DNA from 4 places in the Spongiibacter tropicus DSM 19543 genome. Region 1 is predicted to be linked to each of the others. Evidence: predicted binding sites of a transcription regulator. Region 1 holds the regulator's gene; each other region holds the start of a gene.
What was found. The regulator PhoB, encoded in region 1, activates phosphate uptake and scavenging genes when phosphate is short. The targets are predictions, from matches to a motif close to TGTCATAAANNTGTAACA.

Region 2: tfpB (type IV pilus assembly ATPase TfpB) is a predicted target of PhoB. The motif match lies at 1,523-1,540, and genes of this name have one in related genera.
Region 3: G411_RS0107065 (OprO/OprP family phosphate-selective porin) is a predicted target of PhoB. The motif match lies at 1,119-1,136, and genes of this name have one in related genera.
Region 4: G411_RS0111875 (alkaline phosphatase PhoX) is a predicted target of PhoB. The motif match lies at 2,137-2,154, and genes of this name have one in related genera.

The regions. Positions count from the first base shown of each region.
Region 1 covers NZ_ATUS01000001.1:302,644-306,429, reverse strand. The annotation lists gene G411_RS0101555 (SPFH domain-containing protein) at 1-410, shown strand, start outside; gene purU (formyltetrahydrofolate deformylase) at 435-1,289, shown strand; gene phoB (phosphate regulon transcriptional regulator PhoB) at 1,368-2,078, shown strand; gene phoR (phosphate regulon sensor histidine kinase PhoR) at 2,088-3,392, shown strand; gene G411_RS0101535 (PstS family phosphate ABC transporter substrate-binding protein) at 3,501-3,786, shown strand, end outside.
Region 2 covers NZ_ATUS01000001.1:2,150,499-2,154,284, reverse strand. The annotation lists gene tfpB (type IV pilus assembly ATPase TfpB) at 1-1,509, opposite strand, end outside; gene G411_RS0110105 (TIGR00153 family protein) at 1,668-2,345, shown strand; gene G411_RS0110100 (inorganic phosphate transporter) at 2,379-3,644, shown strand; gene argE (acetylornithine deacetylase) at 3,757-3,786, shown strand, end outside.
Region 3 covers NZ_ATUS01000001.1:1,504,136-1,507,921, forward strand. The annotation lists gene G411_RS0107060 (hypothetical protein) at 1-948, opposite strand, end outside; gene G411_RS0107065 (OprO/OprP family phosphate-selective porin) at 1,195-2,547, shown strand; gene G411_RS0107070 (adenylosuccinate synthase) at 2,640-3,786, opposite strand, start outside.
Region 4 covers NZ_ATUS01000002.1:43,773-47,558, forward strand. The annotation lists gene G411_RS0111860 (Trp family transcriptional regulator) at 1-8, shown strand, start outside; gene G411_RS0111865 (anthranilate synthase component I family protein) at 17-1,423, shown strand; gene G411_RS0111870 (anthranilate synthase component II) at 1,420-2,079, shown strand; gene G411_RS0111875 (alkaline phosphatase PhoX) at 2,207-3,622, shown strand; gene G411_RS0111880 (DUF488 domain-containing protein) at 3,710-3,786, shown strand, end outside.

The DNA of each region.
Region 1 (3,786 bases):
ATGATATTGCCGACTGGGGAATTACCCTGAAGACCGTTGAAATTCAGGACATTAACCCCTCTCCGACGATGCAGCGCGCGATGGAAGAGCAGGCCGCTGCCGAACGTCAGCGGCGGGCGGCTGTGACCAAGGCGGAAGGAGAGAAGCAGGCCGCGATCCTCGAAGCAGAAGGGCGTCTTGAGGCGTCCCGCCGCGATGCCCAGGCCGAAGTCGTACTGGCCAAAGCCAGCGGGACGGCGATCGAACTGGTCTCCAGCGCCGTGAAGGGCGATGAGCTGCCAGTGCTTTATATGCTGGGGGAAAAATACACCGAGGCGCTCAAAGAGCTGTCGGCATCTGGCAACGCCAAAACCGTGGTGCTGCCCGCAGATCTGCCTCAGGCCGTGCGCGGAATATTGAATAAAGTCTGATTTAGTAAGGTTTACAGAATTACCATGCAGCACACTTACCGCCTTATCACCAGTTGTCCCGATCGCGTCGGGATTGTTGCCCGTGTCAGCCAGTTTGTGGCAGAACAGGGGGGCTGGCTGACCGAGGCCAATTACCATTCTGATGCCGACAGCAATTGGTTCTTCATGCGCAATGAAATTGCCGCCGAGTCGCTGGGCATGAAAGCCGATGCGGTGAGGGAAGCGTTCCGCCCCATTGCCGAAGAATACGGGATGGAGTGGGAGCTGGTGGATTCGGCACGCCGCCGTCGCGTGGTGATTATGGCCAGCCACGCCTCCCACTGCATTGCTGATCTGTTGCACCGCTGGCACAGTGGTGAACTGTATTGCGACATTCCCTGTGTTATCTCCAATCACGAAAACCTGCGCAGTATGGTGGAGTGGCACGGCATTCCCTTCGAACACGTGCAAGTCGACCCGAATAACAAGGCGCCTGCCCATGAGAAGGTCCAGTCGCTCGCAGCGGCGTACGAAGCGGACTGTATCGTCCTTGCTCGCTATATGCAGATTATCCCCCCGGAATTCTGTCGAGCCTACGCCGGTCGAATGATTAATATTCACCACAGCTTTTTACCGTCGTTTGTTGGCGCCAACCCCTACCAAAAGGCGTATGACCGTGGTGTGAAGCTGATTGGCGCGACCAGTCACTATGTGACAGAACAGCTGGATGAAGGGCCAATTATTGAGCAGGATGTCATCCGAGTGTCACATCGCCACAGCAAAGATGATTTGGTTCGGCTCGGCAAAGATGTGGAAAAGTCGGTGCTTGCCAGAGCCTTACGTAACCACCTGGAAGACCGGGTACTGGTTCACGGCAATAAAACCGTCGTATTCGACTAGACTGACTTGTCATAAAATTGTCATTGAAGACCGTTTAAATGCAGGCTCAAGTACTTAGGCGGCGTTAAAGGGACAAGCATGACGACAACCAAGACTATCCTCATCGTCGATGACGAGGCAGCCATTCGCGAAATGATTCGCGTAGGCTTGGAACTTGCAGGCTACGATTGCCTGGAGGCAGCCAATGCCCAGGAAGCTCACGGCATTATTGTTGACCAGCGGCCAGACCTGGTGCTGCTCGATTGGATGATGCCGGTCACCAGCGGTATCGAGTTGCTGCGGCGCCTGCGGCGTGAGGAATTGACTCGCGATATGCTGGTTATCATGCTCACCGCCAAAGACGATGAAGACAACCGCGTGCAGGGGCTGGACGTTGGCGCTGACGATTACATCACCAAGCCTTTTTCCTCTCGCGAACTGCTGGCCCGCATCAAGGCGGTATTGCGCCGGGTGAGCACGCCCGACCAGGAAGAGAGTATCGATGTGGATGGCCTGCGCCTCGACCCCGCCAGTCACCGCGTTTTTGCCGATAACGTGCCTCTCGATATGGGGCCGACAGAGTTCAAACTTCTCAAATTCTTCATGACCCACCAGGAGCGTGCCTACAGCCGTGGACAGCTTCTTGATCAAGTGTGGGGCACCAATGTCTATGTCGAAGAGCGCACGGTGGATGTGCATATCCGTCGACTGCGCAAGGCACTTCTCACAGACAGCCGCGATTTTGGTCAGCTTATCCAGACCGTAAGAGGCACCGGTTACCGCTTTTCAGCAACAGGAGTCAGCGCATAGCGCCGGTTCATGCGGTATTACGATTGGAAGACGGAACTGGTCAGAGTCATGCTGCCGCTGGCAGCTGCTGCGGTTCTGTCGACAGCGTTCGAACTGGGTGCCTGGCCGGTGTTTGTGGTGGCCGCGGGAATCTGCACCTGGCTGCTTTGGCAGCTTCAACGTTTGAGCGACTGGCTATACCGAGGCTCCGGGACGGAGCCGCCAGAGGCGATAGGCATGTGGGGTCAAATTTTCGATACCATTTATGATATGCAGAAGCAGGCGACGGGGGATCACGATCGCTTGCAGGCCATGATTGATTATCTGCGAGCGTCGTTCGCGTCCATGTCTGACGCGGTGGTGATGCTCGATCATCAGGGCAATATCGAATGGTGTAACGATGCGGCATCGGAGTTGCTGGGGCTGCGGCGAGAGGACGATACCGGCCTTCAGCTGCTCAACCTGATTCGTGCGCCATCATTTGTCGGCTATTACGAGGCCGAAAAATACGGGGCACCGCTGGAAATGGTCTCCCCGGTGAATGCAGACATTCAGCTCAGTATCAGTATCAGCTTCTTTGCCGAGCGTAATCGCCTGCTGTTTGCCCGGGATATCACCCGGACTTATCGCCTTGAAAAAATGCGTAAGGATTTCGTGGCGAACGTATCCCACGAATTGCGCACCCCTCTGACGGTTATCAATGGCTACCTCGAAACCTTCGCGGAACACGGCGGCGAAAATCCGCGCTGGGATCGTGCTATTGAACAAATGCTGAAGCAGTCTCGCAGAATGCATCACCTGATTCAGGATCTGATGCTGCTGTCGCGACTGGAGTCGGTGCCCAAGCCCAAAGAACAGGACCGTATTGTCTTGCGACCTCTGCTGGAAATGGTCCGAGAAGAGGCGCTGGCGGCGGCGAAGGGTGATCGCAGCATCGAAATAGAATGCGACGACAGTATCGTACTGAAAGGGCAGGCGACGGAAATACGCAGTGCATTGTCTAACCTGGCCGTCAACGCTGCCCGCTACACCGCTGAAGGTGACCGCATTGTGCTGCGCTGGTATCAGACCGACAGTCATGCGGTGTTGGAAGTCCAGGACAGCGGTATTGGCATTGAACCGCAATATATTCCCCGCTTGACCGAGCGCTTTTATCGCGTGGATCAGAGTCGCTCGCTGGATACCGGCGGCACCGGGCTGGGCTTGGCAATTGTCAAACATGTACTGCTTCGACATCGCGGCGAGCTGAGGGTGCGCAGTCACCCCGGAAACGGCAGTACCTTCAGTTGTCTGTTCCCCAAATCCTTGGCAACGAAGGCTGAATCTGCAGCGTGACAACGCTGTAATAAAAGCTACGCTGCTTGTAACAATTTAGTCATATTTCGTCGATAAAATGACGGCCGTGTTAAATCTACGACCTTTTGCATGACTTGGGAGACGACGGTGAAACTCAAAAATTGCCTGATTGCTGCAGTAATTGGCCTTTCTTCTTCACTGGCCAGTGCCGCGACCGATGTGGATGCGGGCCTGCCCACCTATGAAAAAGCATCCGGCGTTTCCGGAAACCTGTCCAGCGTTGGCTCGGATACGCTCGCAAACCTGATGACGCTGTGGGGCGAGGATTTCAAGCGCAACTATCCCAACGTCAATATTCAGATTCAGGCTGCGGGGTCTTCCACTGCGCCGCCGGCGCTGACAGAAGGCACGTCCAATATGGGGCCAATGAGCC
Region 2 (3,786 bases), 1.8 Mb from region 1:
TGGCGCGGTCAGCGCCGCCCACTCGGTGCCACTGGGATCCAGCTCATCGCTGGACTGGGGGGTTTTGCAGTGCGGGCACAGGGTACGCACCAGCCGCTGGGCCATCACGCCTAGCACCGTGGCACGGATCAAATACGCGGGCACCCCCAGCTCCAAAAGACGGGTAACCGCCGACGGGGCATCGTTGGTGTGAAGCGTGGAAATCACCAGATGGCCCGTCAGCGCGGCCTGAATCGCCATTTCAGCGGTTTCCAGATCGCGAATTTCGCCGATCATGATGATGTCCGGATCCTGTCGCAGCAGCGCGCGCACGCCGCTGGCAAAGTCCAGATTAATGTTGTGCTGCACCTGCATCTGGTTGAAGGCGTCTTCCACCATCTCAATGGGATCTTCGATGGTGCAGACATTCACTTCAGGACTGGCGATCTGGCGCAAGCTGGAATACAGCGTGGTGGTTTTCCCCGAACCAGTGGGGCCTGTGACCAGCACGATCCCGTGGGGCGCCCGAATCATCGACTGCCAGCGTTGCAGGTCTTCTCCGCGCAGGCCCAGCTCATCGAAGCTTCGCAGCAGAACCTCGGGATCGAAAATCCGCATCACCAGCTTTTCGCCAAAGGCGGTAGGCAGGGTGGACAGACGCAACTCAATTTCCTGCCCGCTGGGATTCTTGGTTTTCAGCCGGCCGTCCTGCGGGCGCCGCTTTTCTGCCACATCCATGCGCCCCAGAATTTTCAGCCGACTGACCACCGCCGTAAGCACCGGCGGCGGCAGCTGGTAAACCGTGCACAGCACGCCGTCGATGCGAAAGCGCACATTGCCCTGTTTGCGGCGGGGCTCAATGTGAATATCGCTGGCCCGCTGATCGTAGGCGTATTGCAGCAGCCAATCGACGATATTGACGATGTGGCTGTCGTTGGCATCCAGATCTTTGAGCTTGCTGATTTCCAGCAGCTGCTCCAGGTTTGTTCCCGCCCCACTGCGGGTATCACCACTGGCGCCCCGCACCGATTTCGCCAGGCTGTAAAATTCGATGGTGTAGCGATCAATCGCCTCGGCATCGGCAATCACGCGGCGAATTGGCCGGTTGAGCACCTGCTGCAGGTCTTCCACCCAGCCATCGACAAAGGGCTCGGCGCAGGCAATCACCACCTCCTCCCGACTCGCCGACAGCGCCAGAATGCGGTGACGCTGGGCAAAGGCGAAGGACATGACTTCTGTGACCGACGGCACATCTACTTTCAATGGATCGATGCGCGCCGTCTGCAAATCGCAGTAAGCACTCAACCACCCCAGCAGGGTGTCTATACTCAGGGTTGCCCCCGGTCGCCGGGCATTGGCCAGTTGCTGACTGGCGAGGAAGTTGAGGGGGTGCTGCGGGCGGTCACCCTTGCGAGGCGGGTTGACGGCGGTGCGCCGGGCAAGCTCCGGCGCCAGAAGGCCGTCGTCGACTAACTGCCGGAGTACATTGGCGACATCCAAGGGACCGTGGCGGCTGAGCTGGCTGGGCATGCTGACTCCGAATTGTCATATTTATACCGCATCATTATGACAAGCCCCGGTGCCGCTATACCAGCGCGACATGCCATACCGCACAAAACTGGTGAGGGCGGCGATGCGTCCGTATAATCGCCGCATTTTAAACTCAAGCGCATGCAAGGAGCCCTGACGTGCCCCTCAACAAGCTGAATAACCTGTTTGGCAAGTCTCCCTTCGAGCCGATTCAGGATCATATCCAAAAAGCGGAACTCTGTGCGGCAGCACTCAAACCCTTTATCAGCGCCGTCATCGCCAAAGACTGGGAGGCAGCGGCGACAGCCCAGCAGGAAATCGTCAAGCTGGAAAACGAAGCCGATCAACTGAAAAAGCATATCCGCCTCAACCTGCCCAGCAACCTCTTCCTCCCCGTTCCGCGCTCCGACCTTCTCGACCTGCTCAGCATGCAGGACCGCATCGCCAACTGTGCCAAAGATATCGCCGGTTTGATGCTGGGCCGAAAAATGGAAATCCCTGATTCACTGGTCGACAACATGCGCACCTATGTCGACTTGGCGATCTCCACGTCCTCACAAGCAAAAAAGGCCATTGAGGAACTGGACGAACTGCTGGAAACCGGCTTCCGCGGCCACGAAGTGAAAGTCGTTGAAAAGATGATTGAGGAGCTGGACACGCTGGAATATGAAGCTGACCAGCTGCAGGTCACCATCCGCGCGGAGCTGTTTACCATTGAGCGCGATCTGCCGCCGGTAGACGTGATGTTTCTGTACAAAGTCATCGAACTGATCGGCGAATTGTCAGATAAATCGCAAAAAGTAGGTTCACGCCTGCAAGTCATCATTGCCCGCTAAGCAGGGATAACCCGCATAATTTAAGGATTACACATGTCGATTATTGCTGAACACGGGCAGCTCCTGCTGTTACTTGCCTGTCTTTTCGGTTTCTTCATGGCATGGGGGGTCGGCGCCAACGACGTCGCCAACGCCATGGGGACATCGGTAGGTGCCAAGGCACTGACCATCAAACAGGCGATTCTCATCGCCATGCTCTTCGAATTCTGTGGCGCCTATCTGGCGGGCGGCGAAGTTACCGACACCATTCGCAAAGGCATCATCAACCCCGACTACCTGTCGGACCACCCCGACCTGCTGGTCTACGGGATGTTGTCAGCCCTGCTGGCCGCGGGCACCTGGCTGTTCGTTGCCAGCCTGATGGGCTGGCCGGTCTCCACGACGCACTCCATCGTGGGCGCCCTGGTCGGCTTTGCCGCCGTAGGCATCGATATGGACGCTGTAGCTTGGCCTAAAGTCGGACAGATCGTCGCCAGTTGGGTGGTCTCGCCGGTACTGGCGGGCACGATTTCCTTTGGTCTGTTTATCAGCGCACAGAGTTTAATCCTCCGTGCAGAAAAACCCTTTGAAGCCGCCAAGCGCTACATCCCGTTCTATTTATTCCTCGTCGGTTTCATGATTTCCATGGTCACCATGGTCAAGGGACTGAAGCATGTCGGCCTGGGACTGAGCTTTGGACAAAGCCTGTTCTATGCGTTGCTGGCAGGTATCGTGATCACGGCGATCGGCCAATTCTTCCTCAATCGTATCAAGGATGTTCCCGACCCGACCGGTCAGTCCCGTTTTGCCAGTGTTGAGCGCGTATTTGCGGTATTGATGGTCTTCACTGCCTGCGCCATGGCCTTTGCCCACGGCTCCAACGATGTTGCCAATGCCATCGGCCCGGTAGCTGCGGTCGTCGCCGTGGTGCAATCTGGTGGCGAGATCGCCGCCAAAGCCGCGCTCCCCTGGTGGGTACTGCTGCTGGGCGCGGGCGGTATCGTCTTCGGTCTGGCCACTTACGGCTTTAAAGTCATCGCCACCGTCGGCACCAAAATCACCGAGCTGACCCCCAGCCGTGGTTTTGCTGCCGAACTGGGCGCGGCATCAACCGTCGTCGTCGCCTCGGCCACCGGTCTGCCGATCTCCACCACCCACACGCTGGTCGGTGCGGTACTGGGTGTAGGTCTGGCGCGAGGCATTGCGGCACTGAACCTCAGCGTTATCCGCAATATTTTCATGTCGTGGATCGTTACGCTGCCTGCAGGCGCGGGGCTGGCTATTGTCTTCTTCTACATTTTCAAAGCCACACTGGGCTGATTATAGATGGGCGTCGCCGAGCGGCGCCCATTTGCTCTACCCCTACTTCCCGTCTGTTTTCTCCCCACGTTCACGCCTACAATAGGGCCTCCTCCTGTTGTGAGCGGCGAGCATGAAGCAGCACCCCAAACTTGTTGAGATG
Region 3 (3,786 bases), 1.2 Mb from region 1:
TTCATCAACATCGATGGAGTCATCGCGAACATACAATGCAACATAGTGGCTGACATTCACTGCGCCGCCGAAGAATTCAATACCATCGTCGTAGGTTGAATACGCTTGCAGATAATCAACTGTCGTACCTGAGCCCACAGCATTGAAGGAAATACCGTTGAGCTCATTGTCTTCTTCAACTTCAAAACCGGTGTGCTTAACGATGAAGTAATTCAGTGAGCCCGAGCTGTCGGCATTGTTATCACCGCCGTAGTGAGTTTGGCCAGCACCCGCTTTACCTTCAGCAGCCACGTGGCAATCACTGGTAGCGAGGTTATCGTCATCAAAAGTCCCGGTGTAGGCACACTTATTGGTGACACCGAAGCCATTGATGATCAAGCCACCCCACTGCTGCACGTCTTCTGCGCCAACCGCGTCTTCAACGGCATCAGAAACAGAAGTAATAGTAACCGGAGCACCTTGTTCGCCGTTGGCAAAGATTTGCGAACCACGGTTGATGACCATGTAATCGTCGCTGCCCTGGAATGCCAGCGTTACACCTGCTTCAATTTCAATGGCAGAGCCATCACCGCCTTCAACAATACCCGCAGCAGCCATGTCAGCGTCGTTATCGTAGTTACGACCAACAACCAGGCTGTCGCGGAAAATGTGGACACCGCCGTTGCTAAGCTTGGTGAAAACCACCGGGTCAGTAGCAGCAACTTCAATGGGATTAGTCAGGCTGACGAAATCTGAACCATAAATACAGTTGACGCCATCAACGCTACCCTGACGAGTCACGCCGTTGTCATTGTACGAGGCACAGAAGTTAGTGCCGCCAGTTGAACCGCCACCAGTGCTGTTATCAACTGAATTGTTCTGGGCGTTGATATTGATGTCGCCACCGCCGCCACAACCAACCAGGGCCATAGCCGAGGCCATTGCTGTCATCGCAAAAAGCTTTTTCATAGGGACTTATCTCCGTAACCTTCTCAATAAGGGCATAGGTAATTTGTCGATGGGGCGTATGCTAGGCGGGAGGAATGACAGATGCGTGAACGTAATGTGACGAAAATGTTTCACGAATTGTGACAACAACACGGAGAGGGATTAAAAATCAGCCACAATCACACTGGATAAGTCATAAAACTGTCATAAAATGTAAATAAAATTGCCATCTTCTTAGTACCACTCGGCATTTGGATACCCATAATCATGACAAGTACTTTCCGGCAGTTACGTTATATCCCGTTGTTTATCATGGGCTTTTCTGCTTCTTATAACGCAGCCGCGCAGACGAGCACCTCGCCAGAGCTTCTGGATATCCTGGTAGAAAAACAAATCCTGACCGAGAGTCAGGCAGAAGAGATTCGACAGGCCGAGAAAGAGCGCCGCAGTGTGAATAATGCCGTTGTGGACATCGGCAGCGGCGGTCTGAAAGTGAAAAGTGCAGATGGGCGCAGCAGTTTTCAATTCGGCGGTCGCCTCCACGCAGATGCCGCGGTTCATGACCACGAGGAACTGGCCGGACAGCAGGACGGTATAGATGGCACCCAGATTCGACGCGCACGTTTGTATGCCAAAGGCGATATCGGCAAACAGTGGTCTTACCTGATCGAAGCCGATTTTGCCGGCAACAAAACCAGCCTCAAAGATGCGACGCTGGGCTACCATTTCAGCGGACTGCCGCTGACGGTGACCGTAGGGAATCAAAAGCAGGCCGTGAGCATGGAGATTGAAGAAAGCTCCAACGATATCCCCTTTATCGAGCGCTCGCTGGTCGCCGGCATTACCACGCCCTATTTTGATCGCGCTATCGGCATTACCGTTGCATCAGGTGGCGACAACTGGCATTTCAAAACCGGCTTGTTCGGGGACGGCGTCTCGGATGGCGACGCGGATGAAGGCACTGGCTTTGGCCTGCGCGCTACCTATGCGCCGATAGTCAGCCGCACCAGCCTGCTGCATGTGGGGGGCTCATTCGGCCTGCGCAATACCAGTGACGATGGCTTGGCGAACGGCAAGTCACCCGGTTTTTCCTACAAGACCACCAATTTTTCAGACTTGAAACCGGTCAGCGCCAGCATCGCTGACATGGAGCAAGTGCAGACCGGCGTGTTTGAGCTCGCTGCCATGTGTGGGCCGTGGACGTTTCAAAGTGAATACGCGGTTACGGATGTCAGCCGCGAAACCGGAGACGACCTGAGCTTCTCCGCCTACTACGCGCAGGTGGCCTATCTCATCAATGGCCAGCGCCGTTATAAGGCGTCTGAAGGCGAGTTCAAATACCCCAGCATCAATGCCGACTTCAATCCTGAGCAAGGACACTGGGGCGCAGTTGAACTGGCTGCCAGATTCGATCACATCGACCTGGAAGATGGGGATATTTCCGGTGGCGAGGCCGACCGGGTAACCCTGGCGTTGAACTGGTATCTCAATCGCAATGTGCGAATGATGCTGGACTACAGCCACAGCTATGAACTGAAAGGCGGGGCGTTGCAGAATGTCAGTGGCGAGCTCACCGACGACATCGACACCTACGCCATGCGGGTGCAGCTGAGCTTCTAACTGGCAAACAGCCTCGCCAAGCAGGCAAAAAAAAGGCCATGCATATTGCATGGCCTTTTTTTATATCACTGCGCGAATGTCGCGCCGCCCTCTCAAGCGAAGGGGTGACGCAGGACAATCGTCTCTACGCGGTCCGGGCCGGTAGATACGATATCGATGGGGACATTCAGCAGGGCTTCGAGACGCTCGATGTAGGCGCGCGCATTCGCGGGCAGCTCATCCAGCGATTTCACTCCGATGGTCGACTCGGTCCAGCCGGGCAGCTCTTCGTAGACCGGCGTGATCTGATCGTAGTCTTCACAGTCGAACGGTGCCGAGATCGACTCGCCGGCAGGGTTCTTGTAGTCGACACAGACTTTCACCGTTTCCAGTCCGTCCAGCACGTCGAGCTTGGTCAGGCACAAGCCTGTCACGCTATTGATGCGCACTGACTGGCGCAGCGCCACGGCATCGAACCAGCCACAGCGACGGGCGCGGCCCGTGGTTGCCCCAAACTCATGACCCTGCTTCGCCAGATGCGCCCCCACATCATCAAACAGTTCTGTGGGGAACGGGCCGCTGCCTACGCGGGTAGTGTAGGCTTTGGTAATACCCAGTACATAGTCCAAGTACAGCGGACCAAAGCCGCTGCCGGTGGCCGTGCCGCCTGCAGTGGTGTTTGAGGAGGTAACAAAGGGGTAGGTGCCGTGATCGATATCCAGCAGTGAACCTTGCGCACCTTCGAACAGAATATTGGCACCGGCTTCGCGATACTCGTGCAACGCGCTGGTGACATCCACCACCATCGGGCGCAGCTCTTCAGCCATGCGCAGGGCCTCGTCCAGGGTCTGCTGGTAGTCCACCGCCTCGACCTTGTAATACTGGGTCAGGGTGAAGTTGTGGTAATCCATCACCTCTTTCAGCTTTTCAGCAAAACGCTCGGCGTGGAACACATCGCCGAGACGCAGACCACGACGAGACACTTTATCTTCATAGGCCGGGCCAATGCCGCGGCCGGTGGTACCGATTTTGGCATCGCCACGGGCCAGCTCGCGGGCTTTGTCCAGCGCCACATGATAGGGCAGGATCAGCGGACAGGCGGGGCTGAGTCGCAGGCGTTCACGCACCGGTACGCCGCGCGCCTCCAGTTCGGCCATCTCTTTCAGCAAGGCCTCAGGTGACAGCACAACACCGTTGCCGATCAGGCAGGTCACGCCTTCGCGCAGGATGCCCGACGGAATCAGGTGAAGAACGGTTTTT
Region 4 (3,786 bases), on a different contig from region 1:
CGGAATAAGCGCCCTTATGAGCCAGACACCGCCGCGCATTTCACTGCCGCGCAAACCCCACTACACCACGCTGACGGCAGACTGCGATTTCTTCAGCCTGTTTAAAAAGATCGAGCGCCGCTACGACAACTGCTTTTATCTGGAGTCGCTGGGCGAAGACAGTCACATTGCCCGCCATTCGATTATCGGTTTCGATCCGGAAAAGCTGCTCTACGCCAACGGCAATACCCTGACCATTGAAGAGCGCGACGGCAGCAAGGTCGACTACCCCAGCGAGAATCCCTACCAGCTGCTGCGCGAGATCGTTCCCCAGAACATCATCTCGCGCAAATACGCAGGCGGCCTCACCGGCTATCTGGGCTACGACGCGATGAACTACTTCGAACCCAGCCTAAGCATTCAGCACAGCGAGCTGTTCGATGCCTTCCGCTTCGGCCTGTTCAAAGACGGCCTGATTCTCGACAAGATGACCGGCGAGGTTTTCTACTTTTACTACAGCGACAGCCGTCTGGCAGAAATTGAGGCCCTGTTGAGCGCCAACGACGTGGTGAACGGCCCGTTGAAAATCACCGCCATGGGCGAAACCATGAGCCGCGAAGATCACCGCTCAGCAGTGATGAAAGTGAAGCAGGATATTATCGACGGCAAAATCTTTCAGACCGAAGTGGGCTTTAAAAAGCGCTTCAAGCTGGAAGGCGACACCATCAATATTTACGAGAAGATGCGCGAGATTAACCCTTCGCCGCAGATGTACTACGTAAAATTCGGTCAGCAGAAACTGATTGGCGCCAGCCCCGAGTTGCTGTTCCGCCTGCGCCAGGGCGAGATGGAAACCTTTCCACTGGCGGGCACCACCAAGCGCGGCGCCGACGAAAAAGAAGATACCGCGCTGGCCCGCACCCTGCTTAACGACCCCAAGGAAATTGCCGAGCACAATATGATTGTTGACCTGCACCGCAATGATATCGGCCGGGTCGCCCAGTTTGGCACGGTGAAAGTGCGCAGCCTGATGGACATCAAACGCTTCAGCCACGTGCAGCATATTTCCAGCGAAATTGTGGGCATTATCGCTGAGGGTGAAGACATGTTCTCGGCACTGGCGAGTAATTTCCCGGCGGGCACCCTCACCGGCGCGCCCAAAATCGAGGCGATGAAAATTATTAATGCCCTGGAGAACGACGGTCGCGGCCCCTACGGCGGCGCGGTCGGCCACTTCTCCTTTAACGGTGACTGCACCTTTGCCATTCCGATTCGCACGGTGTTTGCCAACGGTGAGGAGGCCTACGTGCAAACCTGTGGCGGCAACGTCTACGACTCCAACCCCGACGATGAGTACGAAGAAATCGTGCGCAAATTTGCTGGCACCAAAAAAGTCTTGGATGCCTTTATGGACCACAGCGCTGACCAGGGGGCCGCATCGTGAAAGTACTGATTATCGACAACTACGACTCCTTTACCTACAACCTCTATCAGTACATCGGCGAAATTCTCACCTCCGAGAAAAACCGTGGCGCGGTGGACGATTTCAGCATTGTGGTGAAACGCAACGACGAGCTGAGCCTTGAGCAAATTCGCGACATGCAGGCCGACCGGATTATTGTATCGCCCGGCCCGGGCTCGCCGGATGACGAGCACTACTTCGGTGTTTGTGCGCAGGTGATTGCCGAACTGGGCAAAACCACGCCGCTGCTGGGCGTCTGCCTGGGTATGCAGGGCATTGTCCATGTGTTCGGCGGCAAGGTCGTTAAAGCCCCGTTGCCCATGCACGGCAAAATCAGCCCCATCAGTCATAACCGTCAGGGCATGTTCGCCAACATTCCCGATCAACTGGAAGTAATGCGCTACCACTCACTGATGGCCGAGGCCGAATCCTTCCCCGAGTGCTTGCAACTGACAGCGCTGGTCGGCGACTTCCCGGCCAGGGAATTCGATAATTTATCGCGTATCCGTCAGGGCGGTGATTTTGAAATTATGGGAATTCAGCACCGTGACTACCCTATCTTCGGCATTCAGTTTCACCCGGAATCCTTTGCGACAGAGGGCGGCAAGGAGCTGATTCGCAACTTTCTATTCGCTTGAAGACGACCGTTAGCGGGTGACGTTTCACACCCGCTAGCTGCACCCGCTACATCACACTTTCATCAAACTGCCATACTTTTCCTCTAGCGTATTCGGCTTTGTCTTTGGCCGTTTACAGGAGGATGTCGTGACGTCAAAAAAACTCATCAGCAGTCGCCGCCAAGTACTGCGATCCATGTTTCTGGGCTCAGTTGCCCTTGGCATATACGGCTGTGGCGGCTCGTCCAGCTCATCCAACAACAGCTCCACCCCTGACACCCCGGACGTTCCAGACGTGCCCGATGTCCCCGACGTTCCCGACCCGGTAGTTCCGGCCACCGAACTGCCGCTCCAGGCCGGCCCCCTTGCCAATATCGGCAATCTGGTTGAATCCGATGTCGACGGCACGCTGATTCCCGAGGGTTTCTCTATTCGCCGTGTGGCGCGAGCCGGTTTTTCGCCGTCCTTTAACTTCACGCTCTGGCACAGCAACCCCGATGGCGGCGCCGTGTTCCAGGCCGATGACGGCGGCTGGGTCTATGTCTCCAACAGTGAATCCACCCCCGGTGGCGTCGGCGCGCTGCGCTTCGATGCCAACGGCGATATCAGTGACAACTACCGTATTCTTCGCGACACCCGCAACAACTGTGCAGGCGGCGCGACGCCCTGGCAAACCTGGCTGTCCTGCGAGGAAGTCAGTGACGGTCAGGTTTACGAGTGCGACCCCTTTGGCAGTGCCGACGATGCCGTTGCCCGCCCCGCGCTGGGCATCTTTAATCACGAGGCCGTCGCCGTCGATCTGCCAACGCGCACCCTTTATCTGACAGAAGACAGCGGCAGCGGACGCCTCTACCGCTTTACCTCGATCGGCGCCAAGACGTCGATCAATGGCAAGGAAGGTCTCGACCTGGACAACGGCCTGCTGGAGGTTCTGGAAATTGAGGGCTTCGAGGCCGGTGGCTATCAGGATGACCTCGCCGTCGCCCGCAAACTGCACAAGGTGAAATGGGTCGCGGTACAGTCCCCGGAGCGTACTCAGGCCGAGGTGCGCAGTGAAATTGAAGCCACGGGTGTCGGCGCACCCGGCACCGTATTCAAAGGTGGCGAAGGCATCTGGACTCAGGAATTCCCCGAAGGTCAGCGCCAGACCGTCGATGGCAGCGACCACCCCTTGCGCGCGGTGATCTTCTTTGCCTGTAAAGGCGACAACCGCGTGTATGCGCTGGACGTCGACAACGAGCTGATCGAAGTCGTGTTCGACAACGAGCAATTGACGGCCGTCGACGAACTGCCCTACGACGATGTCGACAACCTGGTCGTCAGCCCCGCTGGCGATGTGATTGTGGCCGAAGACGGCGACGCCATGCGGCTGATGGTGATGATTCCCAACCAGCCCGCGAAAATCCTGCTGCAGGTGCCGGGTGGCGAAAGCGAGCTGACCGGACCGGCGTTTACCGCCGACGGCAGTCGCCTGTACTTCAGCTCGCAGCGCGGCCCGGTCAATCTCGGCATCCCTTGGTTTGGCACGACCTACGAGCTGACCATCCCCGAGGAGTACCGCTAGTCACGCAAGCAACTCAGGGCAGACGCCACGCCCTGCGTTGCCGCCATAGCCGGTGTACAATGCTGCGCTTTGCACACCGACCTGCCCATGCCCGAGCTGTTCTCCATAGGCTATGCCACCAAACCGCTGGATACCTTTCTGGCGCAACTTCGCCAGCATCGGAT